3 regions of the Pseudomonas sp. SCB32 genome follow, and region 2 is predicted to be linked to each of the others. Evidence: predicted binding sites of a transcription regulator. Region 2 holds the regulator's gene; each other region holds the start of a gene.
What was found. The regulator FliA, encoded in region 2, starts transcription of late flagellar genes. The targets are predictions, from matches to a motif close to CTAAAGTTTNNNNNNNNNNNGCCGNTAA.
Positions count from the first base shown of each region.

Region 1: GA645_RS02185 (methyl-accepting chemotaxis protein) is a predicted target of FliA. The motif match lies at 2,135-2,162, and genes of this name have one in related genera.
Region 3: GA645_RS00625 (methyl-accepting chemotaxis protein) is a predicted target of FliA. The motif match lies at 2,401-2,428, and genes of this name have one in related genera.

Region 1 is NZ_CP045118.1:465,479-469,686, forward strand. It holds gene GA645_RS02180 (UPF0158 family protein) at 1-344, opposite strand, end outside; gene GA645_RS02185 (methyl-accepting chemotaxis protein) at 445-2,022, opposite strand; gene GA645_RS29225 (methyl-accepting chemotaxis protein) at 2,406-3,278, opposite strand; partial or broken gene GA645_RS29230 (methyl-accepting chemotaxis protein) at 3,327-4,208, opposite strand, start outside.
Region 2 is NZ_CP045118.1:1,936,645-1,940,852, reverse strand. It holds gene GA645_RS09230 (chemotaxis protein CheA) at 1-463, opposite strand, end outside; gene GA645_RS09225 (protein phosphatase CheZ) at 495-1,280, opposite strand; gene GA645_RS09220 (chemotaxis response regulator CheY) at 1,300-1,674, opposite strand; gene fliA (RNA polymerase sigma factor FliA) at 1,851-2,600, opposite strand; gene fleN (flagellar synthesis regulator FleN) at 2,597-3,427, opposite strand; gene flhF (flagellar biosynthesis protein FlhF) at 3,596-4,208, opposite strand, start outside.
Region 3 is NZ_CP045118.1:125,504-129,711, forward strand. It holds gene GA645_RS00615 (chemotaxis protein CheA) at 1-571, opposite strand, end outside; gene GA645_RS00620 (response regulator) at 583-948, opposite strand; gene GA645_RS00625 (methyl-accepting chemotaxis protein) at 1,088-2,275, opposite strand; gene GA645_RS00630 (arylsulfatase) at 2,588-4,198, opposite strand.

The DNA of each region.
Region 1 (4,208 bases), 1.5 Mb from region 2:
TACGCATTCCAGGCCTGCAACAGCTCGGGATATCCCATCAGCACGTGACGGAAGGCCTTGAACGGCTTGCGCCCCTCGATGGCATTGGCCAGGGCGGAGTAGGCGTGGGGGTCGGGTACGTCGCGCAGGAAATTGCGCATCAGGTCCAGCGACTGGCCGCTGCTCAGCGGCTCGATGGGCAGCAGGCGCTCCGGTTCGCGGTGCAGCAATTCGGCCAGCTCGGGGTCGGGATCGTCTTCGGGAATCAGCAGCACCTGGCCGCTGAGCAGGTCCAGGTAGTGGTCGATCCCTTGGGTATCGAGCGCGAAGGCCAGTTCGTCGAGGTCGATGGTCAGCGGGCGCATGGTCTCTCTCCCAAAGTGGCGAGTCACTGATCCTACGCCATGCCCATGACAACTGTCCTGCCGTTGCTGGTCGGCGCGGGAGCACCGACCGGTTCGACGGTCACAGGCGGAAGCGGCCTACCTGCAGCTGCAGTTCATTGCCCAGACGTGCCAGTTCGGTGCTGGAGCCGGCAGTCTGCTCGCTGGCGGCGGCGGACTGCTCGGCGATCTCGCGCACCTGCACCACGCTGCGGTTGATCTCCTCGGCCACGCTGCTCTGCTGTTCGGCGGCGGAGGCGATCTGCAGGTTCATGCCCTGGATGTCGGCCACGGCGCGGGCGATCTCGCCCAGTGCCTCGCCCGCGCGGCGGGTCAATTCCACCGAGCTGCCGGTCAGCCGGCGGCTGCCGTCCATGCGCTGCGCCGCGTCCTGGGCGCCGCGCTGCAGGGCGGCGATCAGGCCCTCGATCTCTTCGGTAGACTGCTGCGTGCGCTTTGCCAGGCCGCGCACTTCGTCGGCCACCACGGCGAAACCACGCCCGGCGTCGCCAGCGCGGGCGGCCTCGATGGCAGCGTTGAGCGCCAGCAGGTTGGTCTGCTCGGCCACCGACTTGATCACATCCAGTACGCTGCCGATCTTGTCGCTTTCCTGGCGCAACGACTCCATGGCCTCGGCGGAACGATCCACCTCGCTGGCCAGGCGGTCGATCTGCGCCACCGCGTCGCGCACCACCTGGTCGCCCTGGCGTGCCTGCTGGTCCGCTTGCTGAGCAGCCAGGGAGGCCTGTTCGGCATTGCGCGCGACTTCCTGCACAGTGGCGGCCATCTCGTGGATGGCGCTGGCCACCTGTTCGGTTTCCACCCGCTGGGCGTTCACCCCGGCGCGGGTCTGCTCAGTGACCGCCGAGAGCTCGTCGGCCGCCGTGGCCAGCTGGCCGACGCTGCCGCCGAGCTGGCCGATCAATAGGGCCAGGTTCTCGCGCATACGCATCATGACCCGTTGCAACTGCCCCAGCTCGTCGGGACGGTGCAGGTTCAGTTCGCGCGCCAGGCCCCGCGACAGGTCACCCTGAGCGATGTGCTCGGCCAGCTCCAGCGCTTCGTGGAGCGGGCGGACGATCTGGCGGTTGATGGCCCAGCCGGACAGCAGGCCGAAAGCCAGGGCAAGGACCGCGATGAAGATCAGGCGGGTCTTGGCGGCGGCGGTTTCATCCGTGTTGCGCTGCAGCGTGTCGCTGTACAGCCGGGTGCTGGCGCTGAGCATCGCCTGGCTGGCGACGTCCAGGGCCTGGCGCGCCTGCTGCGTGGCGGTGACGCCGGAGCGGGTCAGGCCATTGAAGGCCTCGCGGTAATTGGCCACCGCCTGGCGCACCGCATTCAGCTGCGCTGCGTCGACGTCGCTGTCGTTCAGGCGTCGCTCGATCAGCTCCAGCATCTTCGTGCTGTGCTGCTCGACCCGCTCGGCCTGGGCGCGGTCGCCACCCAGTTCGAATTGCAGACGGGCGAGGTTGGCTTGCTGGCTGAGACTGCTCAGTTCGGTGATGGTCGCCAGTTGCTCGCCGCGCCCGGCTTGGTTGTCCAGGCTGCGCAGGCCGCCGAGCAGGACCAGCAGCGTGAGGAACAGAAGGATGCCGAAACCCACCACCAGCTTGAGGCTGACGTTCAGACGTCCCAGCTGGACTACTAACCAATCGTACATGTCGAAAGCTCCAGAAAGGCTTCGCCACGGGATCGACGGCCCGAGGCAGGGAGGATCGGTTGGGGGGCGGGTGAGGCGGATTTTCTCGGGACGCATCTGTGTGCGTCAGAGGGTATCGGCGGCTAATTCGGAAACTAAAGGTGAAAAATGGTCACGATTTGCTCTTTTGGAGATAGGCCCGCTCCTACAGGGTGCTGTGTAGTGTTGGCTTCGTAGTTACGTAGGATGGGTGGAGCTTGCGATACCCACCAGAAGTGTTCGCGCGGGAAGCGATGGGTATCGCTTCGCTCCACGCCATCCTACGGACCGATCGAAGACAGGGCGCTGGGCGATGAGCAGAAAAAAGGCCCGCATTGCGCGGGCCTTTGTCATCACGCCGACGATCAGACGCGGAAGTGGCTGACCAGCACCTGCAGCTCATTGCCCAGGCGCGCCAGCTCCATGCTGGAGGCGGCGGTTTCCTCGCTGGCGGCGGCGGTCTGCTCGGAGATGTCGCGCACGTTCATCACACTGCGGTTGATCTCTTCGGCCACGGCGCTCTGCTGCTCGGAAGCGGCGGCGATCTGCTGGTTCATCGACTGGATGGTCGAGACGGTGCGGGTGATCGCGCCCAGGCGCGCGCCGGCGCGACGGGTCAGGTCGACGGTGCTGACGGTCAGCTCGCGGCTGGTCTCCATCATCTGCACGGCCTGTTGGGTGCCGCTCTGCAGGCCGGCGATCAGCTCCTCGATCTCCTCGGTGGAGGACTGGGTGCGCTGCGCCAGGGCGCGCACTTCATCGGCCACCACGGCGAAGCCACGGCCGGCGTCGCCGGCGCGGGCGGCCTCGATGGCGGCGTTGAGCGCCAGCAGGTTGGTCTGTTCGGCCACCGCCTTGATCACGTCCAGCACGCTGCCGATCTTCTCGCTTTCGCGCTTGAGCTTGAGCACCGACTCGTTGGAGCGGTCGACCTCACTGGCCAGGCGGTCCATCTGCCCGACCGCTTCGTTGACCGCGCCTTCGCCTTCGCGGGCCTCGCGGTCGGCGGCGGAGGCGGCCTCGGAGGCCTCCTCGGCGTTGCGCGCGACTTCCTGCACGGTGGCGGCCATCTCGTTCATGGCGGTGGCGACCTGGTCGGTCTCGCCCTTCTGGTTGTTGACCCCGGCGCTGGTCTGCTCGGTGACCGCGGACAGTTCCTCGGCGGCGCTGGCGATCTGCGTTACGCCGTCGTGGATGCGGCCGATCAGCTCGCGCAGGGACAGGTTCATGCGCTGCATGCTCTTCTGCAGCTGGCCCAGTTCGTCGGTACGGCTGGTGTGGATGTCGCGGGAGAGGTCACCGTCGGCGATGCGTTCGGCGTGCCCCAGTACCTCGCGCAGCGGATTGACGATCTGCCCGGTGATGGTCCATGCGGCGACCAGGCCGAACACCAGCGCGATCAGCGCGGCCAGGCCCAGCAGGGTCTTCGCCTGGTCGACGCCGGCATCACGCTTGGCGGTCTCGCTGACGGTCAGCTCACTGCTGATCTTCTCGATCTGCACCCCGGCCTCACGCATGCGGTCACGGGCGGCCTGGCTGGCATTGACCTCGGTGCGGTAGGTGTCGAGCGCCGCGCGATAGGCGGCCAGTGCGTCGAGGGCGCTCTGGTAGTCGGCTGCCAGATCGGTGGGGGCGCCCTGCATGCCGGCCTGCACGGCCTGGGTGGCTTGCTGGAGCCCGTCGACCGCGGTCTTTTCCAGCGCGGGGTTGTCGACGCTGGTGTAGGCGAGCACCTGGAAGCGCGCCGCCATCACCTGGCGGCCCAGGCTGGCCAGCGCCTGCAATTGCCGCGGAGCCTCGAGGCTGCTGCTGGCGACCAGTTTCTGTTCGGCTTTCTCCAGGCCGCCGGTGATCAGCGCGGCATTGCGGATGAGGTTCTGCTTGGCGGCGTCGCGGGCTTCGAAGGATTTCACCAGTTCGGCATACAGGCGGCGGTAGTCCCCGGACAGCTCATGTTGCTGGTCCAGCTTGCGGTGGTCGTCCTTCTCGCTGAACTTCGCGTAGAGGTTCTTATGCCGCTGATCCAGCTGGTCCAGCGTATCGATCACCAGCTTTGCGTCTTCCGGCGCACGGGTGGACTGGAACTTCAGGCGGGCGATGCGCAGGTCCTTGGCGACTGCCACCAGTTCGGAAATCTCGCCGAGCTTGTCGCCCCGGTTGATCACGTT
Region 2 (4,208 bases):
CACCGTAGGTCGCGGGAGCCTCCGCTGCGGGCTCGGGCTCGGCAATCACCGGCGCTTCGACCGGTTCGTTGCCGCCCGGCTCGGCGAGGCGCGACAGCGCGGCCAGCAGTTCGGGAGTCGCCGGGGTCGGCTCCTCCGCATCGCGCACCTGCTGGAACATCACATTGACGGTATCCAGCGCCTGCAGGACCACGTCCATGAGCTCGGCGTCCACGCGGCGTTCGCCCTTGCGCAGGATGTCGAACACGTTCTCGGCGATGTGGCAGCACTCCACCAGCGCGTTCAGCTGGAGGAAGCCCGCTCCGCCCTTGACGGTGTGGAACCCACGGAAAATCGCATTGAGCAGGTCCATGTCATCGGGTCGGCTTTCCAGCTCGACCAGTTGTTCGGACAGCTGCTCGAGGATCTCGCCGGCCTCCACCAGGAAGTCCTGGAGGATCTCGTCATCGGCGTCGAAGCTCATTCGGTGCTCCCTCTACAGCGTCAGCGGACGCTTAAAAACCAAGGCTGGACAACAGGTCGTCGACATCGTCCTGACCGGATACGACGTCTTTTCTTGTATCGGCAGCAATCTGCGGACCTTCACCCTTGGACGATCTTTCTTTTTCGACGGCGTCGCGCATGCCGTCGTAGTCGTGCTCGATGCCCGCGTAACGGTCCACCTGGCCGGCCATCCAGACCAGCTTGACCAGGTTCGACTCGACCTCGGTGACCAGTTTGGTGACGCGCTTGATCACCTGTCCGGTGAGGTCCTGGAAGTCCTGCGCCAGGAGGATGTCGTTGAGGTGCGCGGAAAGCTTCCGGCTGTCCTGGGCGCTGATGTAGAGGAACTGCTCGACGCGCTTGGCCAGCTCACGGAAGGCGTCGGGGCCCAGCTCGCGGCGCATGAAGCGTCCCCAGTCTTCCTGCAGTTCCTTGGCCTGGGTCTCGATGTGCATGACCACCGGAGTGCACTCTTCCACCAGGTCCATGGTGCGGTTCGCCGCCTTCTCGGTCATCTTCACCACGTAGGAGAGACGATCGGTGGCGTCGGCGATCTGCGACATTTCCTCGGCGTGGCGGGAATTGGGATCGATCTGGAAGTTGACGATGGCGTTGTGCAGCTCACGGGTGAGCTTGCCCACTTCCTGGTAGAGCCCGCGATCGCGCGCCTGGTTGAGCTCGGAGATCAGCTGCACGGCGGTCTGGACGTCGCCGCGTTCGAGGCAGTCGACCAATTCGCGCGCGTGTTTTTTCAGGGTCGACTCGAAGTCACCCGCGGATTCGTTGACGAGATCCATGACGCCCTCTCAGTCAGCCTCAGCTGCCGACCCGCTCGAAAATCTTCTCGATCTTTTCTTTCAGCACCTGAGCGGTGAAAGGCTTGACCACATAGCCGTTGACCCCGGCCTGGGCGGCTTCAATGATCTGGTCGCGCTTGGCCTCGGCGGTGACCATCAGTACCGGCAGGTGCTTCAGGCGCTCGTCGGCGCGGACCGCGCGCAGCAGGTCGATGCCGGTCATGCCGGGCATGTTCCAGTCGGTGACGAGGAAGTCGAAGTTGCCGCTGTGCAGCATCGGCAGCGCAGTGGTGCCGTCGTCGGCCTCTGCGGTGTTGGTGAACCCCAGGTCACGCAGGAGGTTCTTGATGATGCGCCTCATCGTGGAAAAGTCGTCCACGATGAGAATTTTCATATTCTTGTCCAAACCGACCTCCATCGATACCAGGCACGTCCTGGCGGGCGTGCCGTCAATTCATCGAGCGGCGTGCGCTCATCCCGTGTGGGCGGCGTCAAAGGGACGTCGCCCTGAAGAATTCTGAAATCTAAATCTGAAGCCTACGAAAAAGCCGACGCGAAACTACCCGAACCTCAGTGCGCGCGCCACTCCGCCAGACGTGCCCGCAGGCGCGCGGCGCATTGGCTGTGCAGCTGACTGACCCGGGATTCGCTGACCCCCAGCACTTCGCCGATCTCCTTGAGGTTGAGTTCCTCGTCGTAGTACAGGGCCAGCACCAGCCGCTCGCGCTCGGGCAGCTTGGTGATGGCTTCGGCGAGCGCCGCCTGGAAGCGTTCGTCTTCCAGGCCGTGGGAGGGCTCGTTTCCCTGGTGCGAAGCGTCTTCGGCCAGGCCACTGCCCTGCTCGCCGTCCTGCAGCAGGTCGTCGAAGCTGTACAGGCGGCTGCCCTGGGTGTCGCTGAGGATGCCGTAATATTCTTCGAGACTCATATTGAGTTCGGCAGCAACCTCCTGATCTTTAGCGTCACGACCGGTTCTGGCCTCGACGGCGCGAATCGCGTCGCTGACCATGCGCGAGTTACGGTGCACCGAACGCGGGGCCCAGTCGCCCTTGCGCACCTCGTCGAGCATGGCGCCACGGATGCGAATGCCGGCGTAGGTCTCGAAGCTCGCGCCCTTGCCGGCGTCGTATTTCTTCGCCGCTTCCAGCAGGCCGATCATGCCGGCCTGCATCAGGTCCTCCACCTGCACGCTGGCCGGCAGGCGGCCCAGCAGGTGGTAGGCAATGCGCTTGACCAGCGGCGCGTACCGCTGGATCAGTTGGTCCTGGGAGTTCTGCGCCTGTGCCTTGCTGTACATACGCGCTCCGGAGGCCATCATCATACGGCCGAACCCGTGGACGGATGCTGCACCAGGCGCTCGACGAAGAACTCCAGGTGCCCACGTGGGTTGGCCGGCAGCGGCCAGCTGTCGACTTTCTGCGCAATCGCACGGAAGGCCAGGGACGCCTTGCTGCGCGGGAACGCCTCATACACCGAACGCTGCTTCTGCACCGCCTTGCGCACCGACTCGTCGTACGGAACGGCGCCGACGTACTGCAGCGCCACGTCGAGGAAGCGGTCAGTGACCTTGGTCAGCTTGGCGAACAGGTTGCGGCCCTCCTGGGGGCTGTGCGCCATGTTCGCCAGTACGCGGAAGCGGGTCATGCCGTAGTCGCGGTTGAGCAACTTGATCAACGCGTAGGCGTCGGTGATCGAGGTGGGTTCGTCGCAGACGACCAACAGCACTTCCTGCGCGGCACGCACGAAGCTCACCACCGAGTCGCCGATGCCGGCGGCGGTATCCACCACCAGCACGTCGATGTTCTCGCTGATGTCGCTGAACGCCTGGATCAGACCGGCGTGCTGCATCGGCGTGAGGTGCACCATGCTCTGCGTGCCGGAGGCCGCCGGAACGATGCGAACACCGCCGGGCCCTTGGAGGATCACGTCGCGCAGATCGCACTCGCCTTCAATCACATCGGCCAGCGTGCGCTTGGGCGTCAGGCCCAGCAGCACGTCGACGTTGGCCAGGCCCAGGTCGGCGTCCAGCAGCATGACGCGGCGGCCGAGGTCGGCCAACGCCAGCGACAGGTTCACCGACACGTTGGTCTTGCCGACACCACCCTTGCCACCGGTGACTGCGATTACCTGTACAGGATGCATGCCCATATCAATACCTTGTCTCGTCATTCAGCCGCCGCGCCCCCTGGCGCTGCGGCCCTGCCGGCCGCGGTGCTCTACCGCTTCCGGCGTTCGCGGATCGTCTCCCAGAGCATCCGCCTCGCCGGGCAGCCCACCTGGCCGCCCGTCACCCCACCACGGGGCCGTTCAATTCGTTCAGCCGGCGCGACGCACCGGCTGCTGGTACAGACCGGCGAACAGGTCGGCCATGGCGTCCTCGCTCGGCTCTTCCGGCGACTGCAGACTCACCGCGCGGCTGACCAGTTGGTGGCTGCGCGCAATCTGCAGATCATCCGGAATCTTCGGACCGTCCGCCAGATAGGCTACCGGGAGACGCTGGCCAATTGCCAGAGCAAGCGCCTCGCCGAGGCTGCCGGCTTCGTCCAGCTTGGTCAGGATGCACCCGGCCAGACCGCACACACGATAGTTCTGCCAGGCGGCCTTGAGCACCTGGCTCTGGCTGGTCGCGGCCAGCACCAGATAGTTCTTCACGTTCAGGCTCTGCGCCGCCAGGGCTTCGAGCTGCATGCGCAGCGCCGGATCGTTGGCCGGCAGGCCGGCGGTATCGATCAGCACCAGGCGCTTGCGCGCCAGCGGCGCCATGGCCTGAATCAGCGACTGGCCCGGATCGACCAGGGTTACCGGCACGTTGAGGATGCGACCGAGGGTCTTGATCTGCTCCTGCGCACCGATGCGGAAGCTGTCCATCGAGACCAGGGCGATGCTCTGCGCGCCGTACTTCAGCACGTAGCGGGCGGCAAGCTTGGCC
Region 3 (4,208 bases), 1.8 Mb from region 2:
TTGGGGCGCCCGGAGCATCGTCGAAGAAACCAAAGTCCTCGCTGGCCGGCGCGGACTCGGCCAAGGGCGTGCCTGGCGCATCATCGAAGAAGCCGAAGGCATCGTCGTCGCTGGCCGCCTCGGGAGTGCCAGGCGCCTCGTCGAAGAAGCCAGAACCGTCATCTGCCGCCGTGCTGGTCGTCGGCTCCGCCAGCCAGGCGCGCAGGCGCTCCACCGTGGCCGGTACCGGCACGCTTGGGTCCGGGCACTGGTCGCGGTGGGCGTCGAGCAGGCGCTGCAATACGTCGCGGGCTTCGAGGAACACCCCGATCATCTCCGCGCGCAGGGCGGTCTGCCCGCAGCGGATGCGGTCGAGCAGGGTTTCCAGTTCGTGGGTGACGGCGGTCAGGTCGTCGAAGCCGAACATGCCGCTGGAACCCTTGATCGAGTGGGCCGCGCGGAAGATGCCGTTGAGTGCCTCGGCGTCCGGCTGATCGAGGTCGAGCCCGATCAGCAGGAGTTCGAGGGTGGCCAGGTGTTCGTCGGTTTCCTCGAAGAACACCTGGAGGAATTGCTCCATGCCGGTAGCCATCTGGGGTTCCCCTACGGCAGGACCTTGCGGGTCACTTCAAGGAGCTTGGGCGGGTCGAACGGCTTGACCAGCCAGCCAGTGGCGCCAGCGCTCTTGCCCTGCTGCTTCATGGCGTCGCTGGATTCGGTGGTCAGCATGAGGATCGGCGTGCTGCGGTAGCCGGCCATGTCGCGCAGGCTGCGGATCAGCGACAGGCCGTCCATGTTCGGCATGTTCTGGTCGGTGAACACCAGGTTGTAGGTCTTGCGCTGAGCCTTGCCCAGGCCGTCCTTGCCGTCGACGGCTTCGTCCACTTCATAGCCGGCGGACTTGAGCGTGAAGCTCAGCATCTGCCGGATCGACGCCGAGTCGTCGACGATCAGTATCTGTTTTCCCATTGCGTGACTGCTCCTTGATCCAAGGGTCTGGCATTCGGGGATGTGGGTTGGCCTCAGCCAACCAGGGCGATGTTCGCGAGGTACTCGATGATCGACTGCAACATGTTCACTGCCTCCCGCGCACCGTCGGGTGGTGCGTTCAGAACAGCTCTACTTCCCCAGCACTGAGGCTGGTCTGTGCCACCGGGTTGCTCAGCGGGCGGCCGAGTTCGGCGACTTCCGCACGCAGGCGCTCGCCCCACTCCTGGGGCTCGCGGCTATCCAGCGCGCCGAGGCCGACCGCCAGCGCGGCGAGTCGCGCGCCGTGCTTGCCGATCTGCCCCAGCAGCTGGCTGCTCATGTCCTGGAATTGCAGCGCGGTTACCGCCGCGTTGACGCCGTCGCCCACTTCCAGGGAAATCCGGTCCAGCTCCTGCACCACCTTGACGGTGTGCTGGTTCATCGCGTCCAGGTCGTCGAGCATGGTCTGGATCTTCTTGCGCGAGTCCAGGGCGAAGGACATGTCCTTGTCGGCCAGCTGGGCGATGGCGCCTTCGGCATCCTTGATCTCCTGGTAGACCACATCGACGTGTTCGCGGATGGCCTGTGAGAAGTGCGTGGAGCGGGTGGACAGCGCGCGTACTTCATCGGCCACCACGGCGAAACCGCGGCCGCTTTCGCCGGCGCGGGCGGCCTCGATGGCGGCGTTGAGGGCCAGCAGGTTGGTCTGCTTGGCGATGGCGTCCATGTCCTGGGTGGATTGCAGGATTTCGCCGATCTTGTGCGTGACGCGGTCCATGCGCTCCACCAGCTGTTGCGAAGTGCGGCTGGTTTCCAGGGTCGCCTCGACGAACAGCCCGAGGGTTTCCTGGGTGGCGTGGATGAAGCGCTGGAAGTCGATGTCGTCGTCGAGGTGGCCGCGCCCGTCGTAGCGCTCGATCAGCGAGTGGGACAGGCCGCGCTGGGTGTCGATGCGCTCGGCCAGGCCGTGGAAGCTGTCGGTGAGCTGGCCGATGGCGTGGTGCAGGATGCCGTCGACCTGGTGGGTGTGGCCGTTGAGGCTGGCGAGATGGGTATCGATGGCGTCCTGCAGCGGGCGCCATTTCGGTAGCTGTTCGCTGTCCAGACGCACCTGCTGCGCCGTGGTCTGCGGTTGCGCGGGGCCGGCCAGCAGGGGACTCAGCGCCAGGCTGGCGAGTCCGCCCAGTGGCAGCAGGACCCAGATCGGCACCCCTGCCCAGTAAAGTCCTGCCACTGCCACCCAGGGCAGCGACTGGAGAACCAGACGTTTCGGCCACACTTGGCCGTCGGCCTGATCAACAGGCGAATCGATTCGGGTATCGCGCATGCTGCACTCCGTTGCCGAGCGCCAGGAGGGTAGGCCGCGCGGCTGCTGGGGTAGGTCATAAGCAGTGCGTCGGCCTGGCTTCTTAAAGCTAGAGTGCCGTTGGATGATGTCAAATTGACGCTAGTTTGTCGGCGAAACGCGGCGGGCCTTGATCTAGATGGATTTTTGCCTGGGCGACCGCTGGTCATGCTTTGCATTTGGCGACAGACGGTAGTCCGAAAGCCCCGTCTGATAGGGGCTGCAGGTGTTCTGCAGGGTGGCAAAGCGGGTCGGGACTGGCATTGCCGGCCAGCCCCTTTTGCCCGTCGTGGCTCAGCGAAGCAGGAAGGGCGGCGGCGCGTCCTGCACCCCGGTTTCGTTGACGTACTGCTTGTAGTGCTCGATCAGCGCTTCCAGTTTCTGCGGTTGCTGTTTGGCCAGGTCCTGGGTCTCGCCGGGATCGCTGGCGAGGTCGTACAGCTGCCAGGTGGCCGGCCCGACTGGCACCGGCAGGTACACGGCCTTCCAGTCGCCCTGGCGGATGGCGCGCATGCCGAACAGCTCCCAGCCGGTGACGGTCTTCTCGTCGTGGGCCTGCTCCGTCTCGCCGGACAGCCAGCCCAGCCAGGACTTGCCGCGCACCTCGGCCACCTCGCGGCCACGCCAGCGCTTGCCGGGGTGGCGCACGCCGGCGAGGTCGAGAACGGTCGGGGTGATGTCCATCACCGTGGAGAAGCCATGGCTGATCTCGCCCTGGCGCTTGAGCTGCGGGTAGCGCACCAGCGCCGGCACGCGGATGCCGCCCTCGGTGGTGAAGGCCTTGTACAGCCGCGACGGCGCGGTGGCCGCCTGGGCCCAGCGCGGGCCGTACCAGATGTAGGAGTTGGCGCGGCCGATGTTCTCCAGGCTGTTGTCGTAGTGCTGGTCGAGGAAGCTCAAGAGGTCCGGGCCGAAGCGCGGGAAGGCTTCCAGCAGCGCGCCCTCGGCGCCGTTGTCGGACATGAACAGGACGAAGGTGTTGTCCAGCTCGCCCTGCTGGCGCAGGTACTCGACGACGCGGCCGACGTTCCAGTCCAGACGCTCGACCATCGCCGCGTAGACCTCCATGGCCCGCGCGGATTTCGCCTTCTCCTCGTCGGTGAGACGCACCCATTCCTTGCTGATCGCCAGCACCGGATGCGCCTTCACGTCGGCGTCGATCAGGCCCAGCTGCTTGAGCCGCTCCAGGCGTTCCAGGCGCAGAGCCTCGGGGCCGGCGTCGTAGCGGCCCCGGTACTTGTCGACCACCTCCTTGGGTGCCTGCAGCGGCCAGTGCGGTGCGGAGAAGGGCAGGTAGGCGAAGAACGGCCGGCTCTGGTCGCGTTCCTTCAGGTACTGGATCAGCTTGTCGCCGAAGGCGTCGGAGGAATAGAAGTCCGCCGGCAGCTCCTCGATGAAGCGGTCGTCCTCGACGTACAGCGCCGGGGTGCCCTTGAGGATGCGCGGCGTGGTCTCGTCGTAGGGCGGTTCGAATCCGTAGTGGTTGGCCGCACCCGGCAGCAGCGAGAAGGAACGCTCGAAACCGCGCGCGTGGGGCGCCTGTTCCAGCTTCAGGCCCAGGTGCCACTTGCCGGCCATCAGCGTCTGGTAGCCGGCTTCGCGCAGCAGCTCGGGCAGGGCCACCACGCGGTCGTTGAGGTAGCCCTCGTAGCCGGGCTTGCCCTCCAGCTCCGGGGTCAGCGCCTCGGCCATGGTGCCGATGCCGGCGATGTGGTGGTCGGTGCCGCTGAGTAGCATCGAGCGGGTCGGCGAGCAGGTCGGCGCGGTGTGGAAGTCGGTCAGGCGCAGGCCGTCGAGGGCCAGGGCGTCGAGGTGCGGGGTGGAAATCTCGCCGCCGAAGGCGCCGAGGTCGGAGAAGCCGAGGTCGTCGGCGACGATGACGAGGAAGTTGGGGCGTTTGCTCATGGTCGGACTC